Regions from separate parts of the Arthrobacter sp. SE2 genome, predicted to be linked through region 2. Evidence: riboswitches for the same ligand, from Rfam matches in the RefSeq annotation. Region 2 holds a riboswitch; each other region holds the start of a gene.
What was found. A riboswitch is a leader RNA that binds a small molecule or an ion and turns the genes downstream of it on or off. The one in region 2 is predicted to bind thiamine pyrophosphate.
Positions count from the first base shown of each region.

Region 1 (5,228 bases), on a different contig from region 2:
ATGCCGTCACCTTGGAAGGCAAGCCGCGCCGGATCGAAAACGCCCTGAAATCAGGCGATTCCGTGTTGGTCCAGGTCACCAAGGACCCCGTGGGTCACAAGGGCGCACGGCTGACGAGCCAGATTTCGCTCCCAGGCCGCTACCTTGTGTACGTACCGGGCGGGTCAATGACCGGTATCTCCCGCAAGCTGCCGGACGTCGAGCGCAACCGCCTGAAGAAGATCCTCAAGGACCGCCTCCCGGAGAACGCGGGCGTCATTGTCCGCACCGCCGCCGAGGGTGCTTCCGAGGAAGAGCTGACGCACGACATCAACCGCCTGCGGGCCCAGTGGGAAGGCATCGAAAGCCAGTCCACGTCCACCAAGATCCTGGCGCCGGAACTGCTGTACGGCGAACCGGACCTGACCATCAAGGTGGTCCGCGACGTCTTCAACGAGGACTTCTCCAAGCTCATCGTCTCCGGCGACGAAGCCTGGGACACCATCGAGGCCTACGTCACCTACGTGGCGCCGGACCTGGTGGGACGCCTCGAAAAGTGGACCTCGGATCAGGACATCTTCTCGGCATGGCGCGTGGACGAACAGATCCACAAGGCATTGGAGCGCAAGGTCTTCCTGCCCTCCGGTGGTTCGCTCGTGATCGACCGCACCGAGGCCATGACGGTTGTCGACGTCAACACGGGGAAGTTCACCGGCAGCGGTGGCAACCTCGAGGAAACCGTCACCAAGAACAACCTTGAGGCTGCCGAGGAAGTGGTCCGTCAGCTGCGCTTGCGCGACATCGGCGGAATCATCGTGATCGACTTCATCGACATGGTCCTGGAATCCAACCGCGATCTCGTGTTGCGCCGCTTGGTCGAGTGCCTCGGCCGGGACCGCACCAAGCACCAGGTCGCCGAAGTGACGTCCCTTGGGTTGGTCCAGATGACGCGCAAGCGCATGGGCACTGGCCTGCTGGAGGTCTTCGGCGAGCAGTGCGAAACGTGCGCCGGTCGCGGAATCGTCACGCACGACGAGCCTGTGGAGCACCGTCGGGCCAACGTGGTGGCCGCTGAACACCACCACCCGCGCACGGAGTCACAGCCGACCGTCCGCCCCGAGCAGCGCAAGCGTCGCCGCGGCAGGGGCACGGGTCAGGGAGCTGCCGAGCTCCCGATCACCCCTCCTGTGCCGGTCCATACCGTGGAATCCACCGATCCGAACCGCCAGGCAGCCACCCGCGCAGCCCTTGCCACCATCGCGGCGGCAGCCCACGCTGCCCACCTGCACGACGACGAGATCCACCACGCGGCGGATTTGCTCGCCGAGGGGCAGGTAGCGGAAGCAGCCCCGGCCCAGGCCCCCGCGGCCCCGGTCCAGGCTCCTGCCGCTGCTTCGAGTGGCGAGGAACGTTCGAAGCCTGTGCTGCGATTCGGCGGCGAGGAAGTTGCGTTGCCCTTCGTCCACCACGAAGAGGAGCCAGCGAGTGGTGCACCTGCCATGAGCCTGGACCTGTTGGCACAGGCATTCGCGGGCCTCGGAGAAGCTCCCGACACTGCGACGACGGCAACTGAGGCCGAGGAAGCGCCCGCAGGGACCCCCGCGGCCGTTGCAAGCGGAGAATCCCCGGAAGCGGGTTCGCGTGGACGCCGAGGCCGTCGCAACCGCAGCGCCAGCCGGGCCCAGGGTGCCGCCAACGCCACCAACGTTGAGCACCACGAGGTTGCCGCGGCCGCCTCCGGTGGGGCCGCGCACGAGGCCAAGGCAACGGACGCTGCTCCAGCCAAGTCGACGGCGGCAGCGGAACCGATCATCCTCGGAGTCGGCGTGCCCAAGTCCGAGCTCTAAACGCAGTACCCTGTCCGAAGCCCCGGCCCTTTCCGCTCATGTGGAAACCGCCGGGGCTTCGTCGTTGCCGGCCGATTCACCGGACGGTCAGCACGGTTGCATAGGGCGATTTCAGCGGGCGAGGTGTGATCCGGGTTAAGCTAGGGGACTGACACGGGGTGCCGCGCACCAAGCCGGCTGAGACCAGACCCGTTGAACCTGTCCGGTTAGCACCGGCGAAGGGATGTCTTGCATGACTGTTTCAGCGCAATCAGCCGTCTACCCGCTCAAGGCCATCCAGCGAGCTATCCCGAGGGTCCTCAGCATTGCCGGCTCGGATCCTTCGGGTGGTGCCGGGATTCAGGCAGACCTCAAAAGCATTGCGGCCAACGGAGGCTATGGCATGGCCGTGATTACGGCGCTCACGGTACAAAACACGCGGGGCGTCACTGCCGTCCATGTGCCTCCCGTGGAATTCCTGCGCCAGCAATTGGATGCCGTTAGCGACGACATCACCGTCGATGCTGTCAAAATCGGCATGCTCGGGGACGCGGCCGTCATCCACGAAGTCCGTCGCTGGCTCGGCGAGGCGCGCCCCGCCGTCGTCGTGCTGGATCCGGTGATGATCGCGACCAGTGGCGACCGGCTCCTGGCGGAGTCCGCTGAAACCGCGCTGCGGGAACTTCTGCCCCTCGCTGACTTGGTGACCCCCAACCTTCCTGAATTGGCCATGCTGCTTGGCGAGCCTGTTGCCATTGACTGGGCATCGGCGTTGGAGCAAGGCAAACGCCTGGCTGCAGCCTGCGGAAACACCGTCCTGGTGAAGGGCGGCCATCTGCAGGGAGAGGGCTGCCCCGACGCCTTGGTCAACACCGAAGGAGTCCTGAGCCAGGACGTGGTGGAATTCGCCGGTCAACGCGTGGAGACCCGCAACAGCCATGGCACGGGATGTTCCCTGTCGTCGGCCATGGCGACGGCCAAGGCACGGCTCGGCGATTGGGAGTCTGCCCTGCGCGTAGTCAAGCCCTGGCTTCGGGGGGCGCTGACCCAGTCTGAGGTGCTGGAAGTGGGGAAGGGCAATGGGCCGATCCACCATTTCCACGCGCTCCAGCAGGACCTTCATCCGGGGGACTTTGCCGTCCGGATGTGGGACGCCGCCCAAACGGAACTTGCGGCCATTTATGGCCTGGACTTCATCCAGCACTTGCAAACCGGCGGCCTCAGCGAAGCGCAGTTCAGCTATTACCTGTCGCAGGATGCCATCTATCTCAACGGCTATTCGAGGGTCCTGGCACGGGCAAGCGCCCTCGCCCCGAGTGAAACCGAACAGCTGTTCTGGGCCCGCGGCTCGCAGATGTGCCTTGAAGTCGAGTCCGAGCTACACCGGAATTGGCTCAGCGGACGCCAGGTAAGCGGAGAACTGGGTCCAGTCACCAAGGCCTACGTGGACCATTTGCTCGCCGCGTCGGCGTCGGGCAGCTATGCCGTCCTGCTGGCTGCCGTGCTTCCCTGCTACTGGTTGTACGCCGAAGTGGGACAGCAGCTCCACCTTGGCTATATACAGGCGGGAGCGTCGGACGAGCACCCTTACGCGGATTGGCTGCGCACCTACGCAGACGAGGCGTTCGCAGAGGCAACCCGCAAGGCGATCGACATCACGGATGCCGCCGCGCAGGCCGCAACACCCACGGAGCGCACGGCGATGATGGAGGCTTTCACCCAATCCTGCCGGTATGAAACGGCGTTCTTCGATGCTCCAAGGTTGCACGGCTGATCCCGGTTCCTGGCGCGGAAGCGCAGGATGAAGCGCCTGTTCAGGCGGACGCTGCAGCGTGTCGGAGTGGGGATCCGAGCTTTTCCCCGCCGGCAGGGTAAGGTGGACGGGCACGGTACCGGGTGGCGCATAGCCAGTCTGTGGCAGCCATCACGTGGCAGCCTCCGGACCTGGCCTCATTTGCAGCCGAAGGCGAAACTAGCGTAATCTAGATCTTCGGTGCTTACGCCAACACTTGGGTTATGCCCCTAGAAACCTTCATTTGGAACTGACCTTTCATTTGGAACTATTCGAGGGATGACTCATGGATTCCGTACCGGAGTCCACGGCGTTGAGGCACAGCGTGAACCAGGCCCGTTTCGGATCGGGGTTCCGCACGCAAATTTAGTAATAAACGTCGAGAGAAGTGAGTGCCCAAGTGGTGTACGCGATTGTCCGCGCAGGCGGCCGCCAAGAAAAGGTTTCCGTTGGAGACTACGTAACCCTGAACCGCGTCCCCGGTGGAGCCGGCAGCACCCTTGAGCTGCCCGCACTGCTCCTGGTGGACGGTGACAAGGTCACCTCCGCTGCTGCGGATCTGGCCAAGGTCAAGGTTACGGCTGAGATCCTCGAAGACCTCCGTGGTCCGAAGATCGTCATCCAGAAGTTCAAGAACAAGACCGGCTACAAGAAGCGCCAGGGTCACCGTCAAGAACTCACCAAGATCAAGATCACCGGTATCAAGTAACCACTGGTTGCTGTTCAGGTTTTCAACAGATTCCCCAGAATTTTAAAGGCAGGCATTTCAAATGGCACATAAAAAAGGCGCGAGCTCCACTCGCAACGGTCGTGACTCCAACGCCCAGTACCTCGGCGTAAAGCGCTTCGGTGGCCAGGTCGTTTCCGCAGGCGAGATCATCGTCCGCCAGCGCGGCACCCACTTCCACCCGGGCGCCGGTGTCGGCCGCGGTGGCGACGACACCCTGTTCGCCCTGCAGGCAGGTGCGGTTGAGTTCGGTACTCGCCGCGGCCGTCGCGTAGTGAACATCGTTGCTGCTGCAGCTGCAGAGTAATAACACGTTCTGAACGGGTGGAGCGGGCCGTATGGCCCGCTCCACCTGTCTTTTTAACCGCACTAGAATTTACTAGTGCGGGCGGCGGCGCATCAGCCCGCAACACGCACTTCAAGCAGTAATTTCCAGTTAGAGGAGAAACACGTGGCGACCTTCGTAGACCGGGTAGTACTTCACGTATCCGGCGGAACAGGCGGCCACGGCTGTGTCTCTGTTAAGCGCGAGAAGTTCAAGCCCCTGGGCGGACCCGACGGCGGTAACGGCGGTAACGGCGGCGACGTCATCCTGCGCGTTGATGCCCAGACCACCACTTTGCTTGATTACCACCATGCACCGCACCGCCACGCAACCAACGGTGGCCCCGGCATGGGTGACTGGCGCGGCGGCAAGAACGGTGAAACCCTCGTGCTTCCCGTACCGGACGGCACCGTGGTGAAGACCAAGGACGGCGTCGTCCTTGCTGACCTTGTAGGTGAAGGCACCGAGTTCATCGCCGCTGCAGGCGGCCTGGGCGGCCTTGGTAACTCTTCGCTGTCTTCGCAGAAGCGCAGGGCTCCCGGTTTCGCCCTCCTCGGCACTGAAGGCGACTCCAGCGAC
Region 1 covers NZ_JBZAYA010000010.1:99,730-104,957, reverse strand. Annotated here, with positions in the region: gene AC4CS3_RS14995 (Rne/Rng family ribonuclease) at 1-1,826, shown strand, start outside; TPP riboswitch at 1,971-2,067, shown strand; gene thiD (bifunctional hydroxymethylpyrimidine kinase/phosphomethylpyrimidine kinase) at 2,059-3,579, shown strand; gene rplU (50S ribosomal protein L21) at 3,998-4,306, shown strand; gene rpmA (50S ribosomal protein L27) at 4,368-4,631, shown strand; gene obgE (GTPase ObgE) at 4,776-5,228, shown strand, end outside.
Region 1: linked by a shared signal. The riboswitch ahead of thiD (bifunctional hydroxymethylpyrimidine kinase/phosphomethylpyrimidine kinase) and the one ahead of AC4CS3_RS18450 (ECF transporter S component) in region 2 are both predicted to bind thiamine pyrophosphate.

Region 2 (5,228 bases):
GGGCTCGCCAAGCTGTCTCCGCTCCTCGCGCTCTTGTTCTTCATTCCAGCTATGAACCTCGCGGGAATCCCGCCCTTCTCAGGGTTCCTGGGGAAGCTCGGACTCCTGCAGGCAGGCATCGCCCTCGGTACACCCCTGGCCATTACCTTGGTGGTGGGCGGCGTAGTCACCAGCCTGTTGACCTTGCTGGGGATTGCCCGCGTCTGGAACCGCGCATTCTGGCGGAAGCCCGAGGACGCTGAGTACCCGGCCGCCGTCCTCAAGGACACGGCAGCCGTCGGCCTGCTTCCGCGGACGATGGTGGGGCCAACGGCCGCGCTGGTGGTCTTCGGCGTGGCGCTGACCGTTTTCGCGGGTCCGTTGTTCCAATTGGCCGGGAACTCCGCGGAACAGATGCTGGACCGTACGGCGTACATCCATTCCGTGCTCGGCGGGAACGCCAAGGTTCCGGAGATCGCTGCGCCGGTGCAGGGAGGTGGCAAGTGAGCCGCAAGCGGATTTCGTTCCGCACCGAGTTGCCCCTGCTGGTCTGGCTCGTGGTCGTCTGGGGTGCGCTTTGGCGGGACTTCAGCCCGGGCAACTTGGTGTTCGGTGCGCTGATCGCAGTGGTGGTAGCCAGGGTCTTCTACTTGCCTCCCGTGGAGCTCAGCGGGCGTTTCAACGTGCTGCGCGCCATTCCTTTCGCCGCCGTGTTCATAGCCAAAGTGGTGGCCGCGAGCTTCCAAGTCATGTACCTGGCGGTATTCCGGGGGCCTTCGGTAACCAATGCCGTGGTCGCGGTTCCCCTGCGTAGCCATTCCGACCTCATGGTGACCGCCACAGGCCACGTGATTTCGCTGATTCCGGGGTCCTTGGTGGTGGAGGTGGATCGCTCCACGTCCACGCTCTATATCCACGGGCTCAATGTCCGCAACGATGTGGACACCGCCAAGCTCCGCAAGGAAGTCCAGGACACGGAGGCCTCGCTGATCCGGATCATGGGTACCCGAGCGGAAATGGACGCACTCCAGGCCGAAGGCTGGCCTGCAACGAGGGGAGTTCGCTCATGAAAGACATCGTGCTGATCGTCACGGCGGTGATTCTTAGCCTCGCGGCGGCAGGCGCGATCTACCGGATCGCCGTCGGGCCGTCCCTGCTGGACCGGGTGCTCGCCTCGGACGTGCTGCTCGCAATACTGGGCGCCGCGCTGGCCATCGACATGGCCGTCAACAGGCACCTCAACAACCTCGTGCTGCTCGTCGCACTGACGCTGATCGGGTTCGTTGGCTCGGTGACGGTGGCCCGTTTCGTGGCCGACCGAAGGGGACAGGTCAATGACTCCTAATGCCACCGGAGTTGACGGCGTGATCGATGCCGTCACCGCAGTGTTGCTGATTGCTGGTGCGCTCATGTCATTGGGCGCGGCAATCGGCCTGCTGCGTTTCCCGGACCTCATGAGCCGCATGCACGCGGCTACCAAGCCGCAAGTGCTGGGGTTGTTCCTTGTCTTGGCAGCCATCGGGCTGCAGATGCGCGAATGGTGGGTTTGGCCGATCCTGGCGGTGGCCTGGATCTTCCAGCTGCTGACAGTGCCTGTATCCGCACACATGGTGGGCCGCGCAGGCTACCGGACCAAGCACCTCCACCGCGAGTTGCTGAGCATAGACGAACTCGAGGCCGTGGTGCTGCGGGCTGCCGGTCAACGGGCAGCGGAGAAAGCTCAGGAAACGGAACCGGGAATGTCCCACACCGGGAACGGTGGGAGCTCAGCTGCGAACGGCCGGGACGGCGGGCCGTCAGCCTAGACGATGTCCTGCGTTTTCGAGAAACGCGAGATGGCGCGCTGGGTACTGCGGCTGGCGAAAACCTGGATGACTGCGCTGACGGTCGCCGAAATCAGCGCGAAGGTCAGTGCCGAGCGCAGGCTTGCCTCCATGTCGTCGTGACCCTTGGGGGGCTTCTTGCCGGTGGACTTTTCCCACAGCGCATTGACGAGCTTGGTGCCGACAAAGCCTGCGCCGATGCTGACGCCAGTGCCGAGCAGCTTGATGAGGAGGTTCATTCCGGGACTCCTTGCGGGAGGAAACAGGACCGTCCCCAGCCTAACCCCACTTCAGGGCAGTTCCGGAGCAACGGTTGGGGATTGGCGCCTCAGCCGGAAGAACTCATCCATGGCTCCAGGCTTTGGACGGACGGGCACGATGTCACGGTCCTCGGCCAGTATCGCTTCCACCGTGCCGAGGGCGAGGAGCTCGTCCAGCAGCGCCAACGTGGGCGGCATGAGCTTGAGGGTTCCGGCGGCTTCGGCATCCAGGATCCCGCGGACCGGCATCCACAAGGACGATGACGCTTCCGTGGTTTGGTGCCTTGGCTCGGCACCGGAAAGCGGGCAGGCAAGGTAGAAGTATGTGTCGAAGCGCTTGGGCTGGTCTGCCGGGGTGACCCAGTTGGCCCACGGGCGGAGGGTGGCGGCGTCGAGCTTCAGCCCGGCCTCTTCGAACACCTCGCGCTGTGCAGCCGCCAGCACCCGGCCGGCGTTGAACCGGGCCGAAGCGGGCTCGACGCCGATGCTGCTCCGGCGCCAGGCGTCGGCGTGCCGCTCGACGACGTCGTCCTCGAAGTCCCAGCCGGAGCTGTCCGTCTGGTCCACTCGTCCCCCGGGGAAGACGACCATGCCCGCGGCGAAATCCATCGTGGTCACGCGGTGCTGCACGAACACCTCCAGGCCGCGCCCGGCATCCGCCGGAACCTCCGGGTCTGACTGAACCGTGTGTACGGGGGCCTCGCGGACCAGGATCACGCTCGCGGCGAGCCTAGGTTCGGCCACCGTAGTGCTGTTCGCTTCGCCAATGCCTGCCAAGACCGCTCCTTTGCCCGCGCTGCGTCACATTCTGCTGGATCATTCTCCCAGCTTCTGCGCCCGCCCGCGCCATTCCGGACCCTGCCCGCGCCCGGCCGGCGAGTGATCCAGCAGAATCCGTCGTCCCACATGTTTGTGACCGTTCCGCGTAGGCCAGCACAGCGCCCGCAACCCCGCCAAGGTGTAAACTGAACCACGCCCAAAAGGGTGGATTGATAACGACAGGGGAGCGCCGCCGTCGGGCTCGCAGCAATGCGGCACGGATGACGGGCGCTGAGAGTGCGGACAGCCGCAGACCCTCGAACCTGATCCGGCTAGTACCGGCGCAAGGGAGTCGAGTTCTCATAGTGTCCGGACCGGGGCGGCGGAAACCGCTCGCAGGCAACCGGAAACACTTTCCCCTCCTGTTCCTCAGGAGGACAAAATGACTGGTATTTCTGCAAGGCCGGGCCTCACCAAGCCTGGTTACAACTGGCGCGTCGTGGACATCGTCGTGGCGGCACTGATCTCGATCGCCGGTGGCGTGATCTTCTGGGCATGGGACCAGATGGCTCTGGTTGCAACGCCGATGTCCGCCGGCTACCCGCCGCTGAGCGGCCTGATCGCCGGCGGCTGGATGATCCCGGCAGTCCTGGGCATGCTCATCGTCCGCAAGCCCGGTGCGGCAATTTTCTGCGAGACGGTGGCCGCCACCAGCGAGCTCATCATGGGTTCGCAGTACGGCACCACGGTCCTGATCTCGGGCGTGCTCCAGGGTCTCGGCGCGGAACTCATCTTCCTGGCCTTCATGTACAAGAAGTTCAACCTGCCGGTGTCCCTGCTGGCCGGTGCCGGCGCGGGCCTGTTCTGCGGTTTGAACGACTCCTTCCTGCCGTGGGGCTGGAACATCGCCTACGAACCGGTCGACAAGCTCGCGTACATCGTGTTCTGCACGATCTCCGGTGCCGTCATTGCCGGAGCCCTGTCCTGGATCGCGACCCGCGGCCTGGCCAAGACTGGTGTCCTGAGCGCGTTCGCGTCCCGCAAGGCCGCCTCGGAGCCCGTCTTTTCCTGATGCCCAGTCCTGATTCCGGCACCCCTGCTGTGGTGCGACCCGCCGCCATTTCCGCGCAAGGCTGGGGCTGGCGGCACGCTGGCCGCACCACGCAGGCCATCCACGCCCTGGACCTGGACATCCGTCCAGGGGAGCGTGTCCTCCTGCTCGGCCCCTCGGGCGCGGGCAAGTCGACGCTCCTGCATGCCCTGGCGGGCGTGTTGGGCGAGGAAGGTGACGACGCCGACGAGACGGGCTCGCTGCTCGTGGACGGCGTTTCGCCGAAGGCCCAGCGGGGCCGTGCCGGACTCATGCAACAGGACCCCGAAACCCAGGTGGTGCTTTCCCGGCTGGGCGATGACGTAGCGTTCGGCGCCGAGAACCTTTGCGTGCCACGGGAAGAGATCTGGAAACGCGTCCATGAAGCGCTCGACGACGTCGGGCTCCTGCGTAGTGCCGGTGGCAGTGCCAGCGGCAACTTCGCGCTCGACCACCCGACGTCGGCCCTCTCGGGTGGGCAGAAGCAACGCCTTGCACTGGCCGGCATCCTGGCGATGCGGCCCGGCTTGATCCTCCTGGACGAGCCGACCGCCAACCTTGACCCGGCCGGCGTCTTGGAAGTGCGCGATGCCGTGGGCCGCTGCCTGGACAAGACCGGCGCTACCTTGGTGGTGGTGGAACACCGGGTCTCCGTCTGGAAAGACCTCGTGGACCGAATCGTGGTGCTGCAGCCGGGCAGCTCCTCCTCCACGGGAGGGTCGACGCCGGCGGTGCTCCTGGACGGCGATCCGGACACCGTGTTGGTGCAAGCAAGGGACATGCTCATTGCTGCGGGCGTGTGGGTGCCCGGGTACGTGCCGGCCACCCGGCCACGTTCAGGAACAGGCTCTGGCTCGGGGGCCGGCCCCGGAGCAGGGGCCGGAGAGCTGCTGCTCGCCACGCAGGAGCTCGCGGTGTCCCGCGAACGGCCACGGCGCCGCGGGTTCAAAACCATCCCGCCCCTTCCTGTGCAGTCCGGACTCGACGCCGAAGTGCTCGCCGGGCAGGCCCTGACCATCACCGGTCCCAACGGCGCCGGAAAATCGACCTTCGCGTTGACCCTCGCGGGCTTGTTGGCGCCGGTGTCCGGCACGGTGACTGCCGCCGTCGGGCTCAGCGACGGCGCCGGTAATGACCCGTTCAAGTGGAAGGCCCAGCAGCTGATCTCGCGGATCGGGACCGTGTTCCAAGAGCCCGAGCACCAGTTCGTCACCGGCCGCGTGCTCGACGAGCTCATGTTCGGCCCCAAGCACCTTGGCCATGGCGAGGAGCGCGTGGACGAATTGCTGGAGAGGCTGCGCCTGGGGCATCTCGTGG
Region 2 covers NZ_JBZAYA010000015.1:63,678-68,905, reverse strand. Annotated here, with positions in the region: gene AC4CS3_RS18480 (Na+/H+ antiporter subunit D) at 1-486, shown strand, start outside; gene AC4CS3_RS18475 (Na+/H+ antiporter subunit E) at 483-1,049, shown strand; gene AC4CS3_RS18470 (MrpF/PhaF family protein) at 1,046-1,324, shown strand; gene mnhG (monovalent cation/H(+) antiporter subunit G) at 1,314-1,784, shown strand; gene AC4CS3_RS18460 (DUF4235 domain-containing protein) at 1,781-2,041, opposite strand; gene AC4CS3_RS18455 (NUDIX hydrolase) at 2,093-2,839, opposite strand; TPP riboswitch at 3,053-3,189, shown strand; gene AC4CS3_RS18450 (ECF transporter S component) at 3,264-3,893, shown strand; gene AC4CS3_RS18445 (ABC transporter ATP-binding protein) at 3,893-5,228, shown strand, end outside.

Region 3 (5,228 bases), on a different contig from region 2:
CGGCCATCGCGCTTGGCGCGGGAGTCCATGACGACGATGCGGTAGTACGGTGCGCGCATCTTACCGAAGCGCTTAAGGCGAATCTTTACGGCCACTTTTGTGGTCACTCCTGTTTCTGAAACGGGGTTGAGCCCGTCGTTCTGCACCCGTGGGGCGGGCCATACTTGAGGGTTCCAAGGACAAGATGCACACACGGAGAGAGGGGCCGTGCGGATCGAGTACCTGTCCATTGTGCCAGATGGCGGACAGTATTTCGAACGCGCGGTCCGTGCGGCCGGTTTACTGCGGGGTTACTCGCCCGCGGACCAGACGTAGAGACCGGCCCGCTCCGCCTTTTCGACGTCGCTCGCGAGGGCCGCCAACTGCTGGACGTACAGACGGGACTGTTGGGCATCAAAGGGCATGTCCTCTTGGGCCGCCCAGCTTTCGGCGACGTCGTCGAGGACGTTTCCCTCCCCTTCGGTCTCGTAGCTGAGGAGCTCGGACAGGGCGCGCACCATGGCTTCGGGGACGCCGAGCAAGGCGTCGCTGGTGACGTCCACCAAAGAAAGCTCATAGTCGGCCCCGCCTGCATGCACGGCGGTCCCGGCGAGGTCGCCGAGCTGTTCTACTTCGAAATCGCTGATTCCCGGGATCCGTAATGCAGCGCCGGATACGTCGCTGCCCTTCTCCAGGGCAGCGGCCCTCTTGAGTGCTTCATCGTGGGTGGCAACAAAGATTTCAGCAAAGCCCATGGAAAGTACTCTCATTCGTTCGTGCCAACGGAGCTGCGGCGCGGCGGCCGATATGCGCCACACCGTCGGATCAAGCGTAGCGGACGGCGACCCGCAGCCGGTTGCGCCACGGGTCCTCGAAGCGCAGCTCCTGGCCCGTGTGGTGGGACGCAATACCGGCAACCTTGAGGCGGTCCGCGAGCGCGCCGACGTCGTCTCCTGACGGCACCTCGATGACAACCTCGCCGAGGCCGAGTGTGTCCTTGCGCGGACCTGCACCGCGGCTGTTCCAGACGTTCATGGCCATGTGGTGGTGGTAGCCGCCCGCGGAGACAAACAACGCCTGCCCGTGCCACCCGGCGGTCTGTTCGAAGCCCAGGGTGTCGACGTAGAAATCATGGGCGGTCCGCACGTCGCCCACCTGGAGGTGGACATGCCCGACGCCGGCGCCCGCCTCATGCTGGCCCGCCACCGCGGCTTCGCTCAGGTATTGCTGGAGGTAGCGCTGCGGCGGGAGCGGCAGGCTGTCCATGACGACCGAACTGCCGTTCCACTCCCAGCCTTCGCGGGGTTTGTCGTAGTAGAGCTCAATGCCGTTGCCCTCAGGGTCGGTGAAGTAGAAGGCCTCGCTGACCAGGTGGTCCGCACTGCCGACGAAAGCGTGGGGCTCGTATTGCGCGGCCGAGGCAACAGTTGCGGCGAGCGAGGATTGGTCTTCGAACAGCAGAGCTGTGTGGAACAGTCCGGCCTCACCGCGACCCGGAATCTGGAGCCCGGAGGCCGGCGCGAGGTGCACCAACGGCTTGCCGAGCCTGCCGAAGTAGAGCCCGCCATCCTGTTCGGCGACCACGTCCAGCCCTAGCGCCCGCTGGTAGTAGTCGCCCATGAGCTTCATGTCCCCCACTTTGAGCATGACGGTACCCATGGTGAGTTCGGCAGGAAGGAGATCCTGGCTGGATGTGATGGTCATGTGAAACTCCCGGCTTTTTGTGGTGCCGCCCTTCGGCAACCTCTATCTATCTAAATTACTTGAAGCTTCAATTTATTCCTAATGCCCGGCGCTTCCTGAAATATGTCCCCTCAGCACGGTGCATTGCGGATTCAGCACCACCTCAAGGGACGCACGGGGATCGTTTGCGTAGAGCACGACGTCGGCACTGGCACCTTCGCTGATGCCGTCGGCACCCAGCCACTCGCGGGCGGACCAGCACGCGGCATCGAGGGCGGCGGCCGCCGGAAGGCCCGCGCGATGCAGTTCCAGGATTTCCTCGCCGATCCGGCCGTGCTTGATGACGCTGCCGGCGTCGGTCCCGGCGTACACCCGCACTCCGGCGTCGAATGCCTCGGCGACGCGTTCATGCCTGCGCTCCCACAGCCTGGTCATGTGGGCGGCGTATCGCGGGAACTTCGCTTCCGCCTGCTTCGCGATGTCCGGAAAGGTCGCAATGTTGATGAGGGTGGGGACAATCGGCACATCCTGGTCCAGCAGCCGGGGAATATGGTGCGGCAGGAGGCCGGTGGCGTGCTCGATGCAGTCGATGCCGGCGTCGAGCATGTCGTCGATAGTCCCTTCGGCGAAGCAATGGGCAGTCACCCTGGCTCCCTCGGCATGTGCTGCCGCGACCGCGTCCTTGACGATGGCGGCCGGAAAGGACGGGCCGAGATCCCCGGCGGAACGGTCGATCCAGTCCCCGACGATCTTGACCCAGCCATCTCCGGACCGCGCCTGTTTGCGCACCGCCTCCACCAGATCCTCCGGCTCGACTTCTTCGGCCAGTCCGGGGATGTACCGGCGTTGCCTGGCAATGTGCCTGCCTGCGCGGATGATCCTGGGCATGTCCGTCCGGCGCTGCAGCCAGCGCGTGTCGCTTGCGGATCCGGCGTCGCGGATCAAGAGCGTTCCGGCGTTCCGGTCCGCCGTCGCCTGCAGGCGCGCAGTCTCGTCGTCGACGGCCCCGCCCTTGCCCAAGCCAACATGGCAGTGCGCGTCGACAAGGCCGGGCAGCACCCATCCGGCCAGGACGACGTCCGGTGCGGCAGCAGGCCGCAGAAAGGTCAGCCGTCCGTCGACCGACCAGAGGCCACGCCGTTCCTCCTCCGGCCCGGTGAGCACGGTGCCGCTGAACTCGATGATTTCCGCCATGATTCCACCCTAGACTCCGACGCCGTCGCCGGCCCCGTCACATCTGTCCTGGTCACATCTGTCTCAGGAGCTCTCTGCTGTGGTAGCTTCGTCTACGACCACACGGGGGCCCTTGCAAGGGCTGAGATCAGGCTGACGCAGCCTGCGACCGTTGAACCTGTCCGGGTAATGCCGGCGAAGGAAGTGAGTAATCCTTTGAGCACCAAAGAAGCACAGCTGAGCCCTATCCAAAACGGATCGGCCCAAGAGGTGACACAATCCCTCAAGTCGCATTCCCTCGCGTTCCTGGAGGATGCCGGGACGGGAATCCGGGTTCCGGTGACTGAAATCGCCCTGGAGCCGTCCCCCAACGGCGAGGCCAACACGCCTTTCCAGGTGTACCGCACCGCAGGGCCAGGGAGCGATCCCGTGGTCGGCCTCGAGCCGTTCCGCAGCGAGTGGATCGAAGCCCGCTGCGACACTGAGGCCTACAGCGGCCGCGAACGGAACCTGCTCGACGACGGCAAGTCGGCCGTACGCCGCGGCGCCGCCTCAGCGGAGTGGAAGGGTGCACAGCCGGTGCCCCGCCGCGCCGTCGACGGCAAGACCGTGACGCAGATGCACTACGCCAAGCAGGGCATCGTGACGCCCGAAATGCAGTTCGTGGCACTTCGCGAAAACTGCGATGTGGAACTCGTCCGCAGCGAGGTCGCGGCCGGCCGGGCCATCATCCCCAAGAACATCAACCACCCCGAATCCGAGCCGATGATCATCGGCAAGGCGTTCCTCGTGAAGATCAACGCCAATATCGGCAACTCGGCCGTCACCAGCTCCATCGCCGAAGAGGTGGACAAGTTGCAGTGGGCCACGCAATGGGGCGCCGACACCGTGATGGACCTGTCCACGGGTGACGACATCCACACCACCCGAGAATGGATCATCCGCAACTCCCCCGTGCCGATCGGTACCGTGCCTATTTACCAGGCCCTCGAGAAGGTCAACGGTGAAGCCAACAAGCTCAATTGGGAGATCTTCCGCGACACTGTCATTGAACAATGCGAGCAGGGCGTGGACTACATGACCATCCACGCCGGCGTGTTGCTGCGGTACGTGCCACTCACCGCGAACCGCGTGACGGGCATCGTTTCCCGTGGCGGCTCCATCATGGCCGGCTGGTGCCTGGCGCACCACGAGGAAAACTTCCTCTACACCCACTTCGACGAACTCTGCGAAATCTTCGCCAAGTACGACGTCGCGTTCTCGCTGGGTGATGGACTGCGCCCGGGCGCGACGGCGGACGCCAACGACGCCGCGCAGTTCGCCGAGCTGGACACCTTGGCGGAGCTCACGAAGCGTGCGTGGAAGTTCGACGTACAGGTCATGGTCGAGGGCCCTGGACACATCCCGTTCCACCTCGTCCGCGAGAACGTCGAGCGGCAGCAGGAGCTGTGCGACGGCGCACCGTTCTACACCCTCGGCCCGCTCGTGACCGACGTTGCTCCGGGCTATGACCACATCACCTCGGCTATCGGCGCCACGGAGATCGCGCGCTACGGAACCGCGATGCTCTGCTACGTCACCCCGAAGGAACACCTGGGCCTGCCAAACAAGGACGACGTCAAGACTGGCGTGATCACCTACAAGATCGCGGCCCACGCAGCTGACCTTGCGAAGGGACACCCGGGCGCCCACGAACGCGACGATGCCCTGTCCAAGGCCCGCTTCGAGTTCCGCTGGCGTGACCAGTTCGCGCTGTCATTGGATCCGGTCACAGCCGAAGCGTTCCACGACGAGACTCTCCCGGCGGAACCGGCCAAGACTGCGCATTTCTGCTCCATGTGCGGACCGAAATTCTGCTCCATGCGCATCAGCCAGGACATCCGCGACGAATACGGCTCGGCGGATTCCCAGGCGGCCATCGCGGAAATGTACAGCGGGATGCGCGAAAAGAGCGAGGAGTTCCTGGCATCCGGCGGCAAGGTCTACTTGCCCGAGCTCGAGGTTCCCGCAGGAAAACGTTGAGCGAACGTCGGGAAGCCTGAACTGATCAGGAAGCTTGCACTGATCCGGCGCGGCTGACATCCGCGATGAAGGACCGGATCATCCGGTCTCCTTCAACTGAATCATGAGGCCGGTGTCCTCCAGCCGCAACGCGGTGGAGGGCACCGGTTTCCTGCAAGTAGCCGGCGATCTCTTCGTAAAGGGGTTCCCAACCACCGGTCAGGACAAGCGTGGGGACGCCGGGCACGATGTGCAGGGGCGCTTCCCACGGCGGGGCCTGGAGCCGCAGGCGTCGAGCGGTACGACGGGCCTCCGGGGTACTGAGAACGGCCGCCTCGGAAGAAAAGGCCCTGCGGACGAATTCGCGTTGATAATCGTCATCGCTGAGTTCG
Region 3 covers NZ_JBZAYA010000001.1:16,657-21,884, forward strand. Annotated here, with positions in the region: gene rpsP (30S ribosomal protein S16) at 1-95, opposite strand, end outside; gene AC4CS3_RS00110 (hypothetical protein) at 291-734, opposite strand; gene AC4CS3_RS00115 (VOC family protein) at 805-1,683, opposite strand; gene AC4CS3_RS00120 (amidohydrolase family protein) at 1,762-2,856, opposite strand; TPP riboswitch at 2,949-3,056, shown strand; gene thiC (phosphomethylpyrimidine synthase ThiC) at 3,052-4,857, shown strand; gene AC4CS3_RS00130 (alpha/beta fold hydrolase) at 4,883-5,228, opposite strand, start outside.
Region 3: linked by a shared signal. The riboswitch ahead of thiC (phosphomethylpyrimidine synthase ThiC) and the one ahead of AC4CS3_RS18450 (ECF transporter S component) in region 2 are both predicted to bind thiamine pyrophosphate.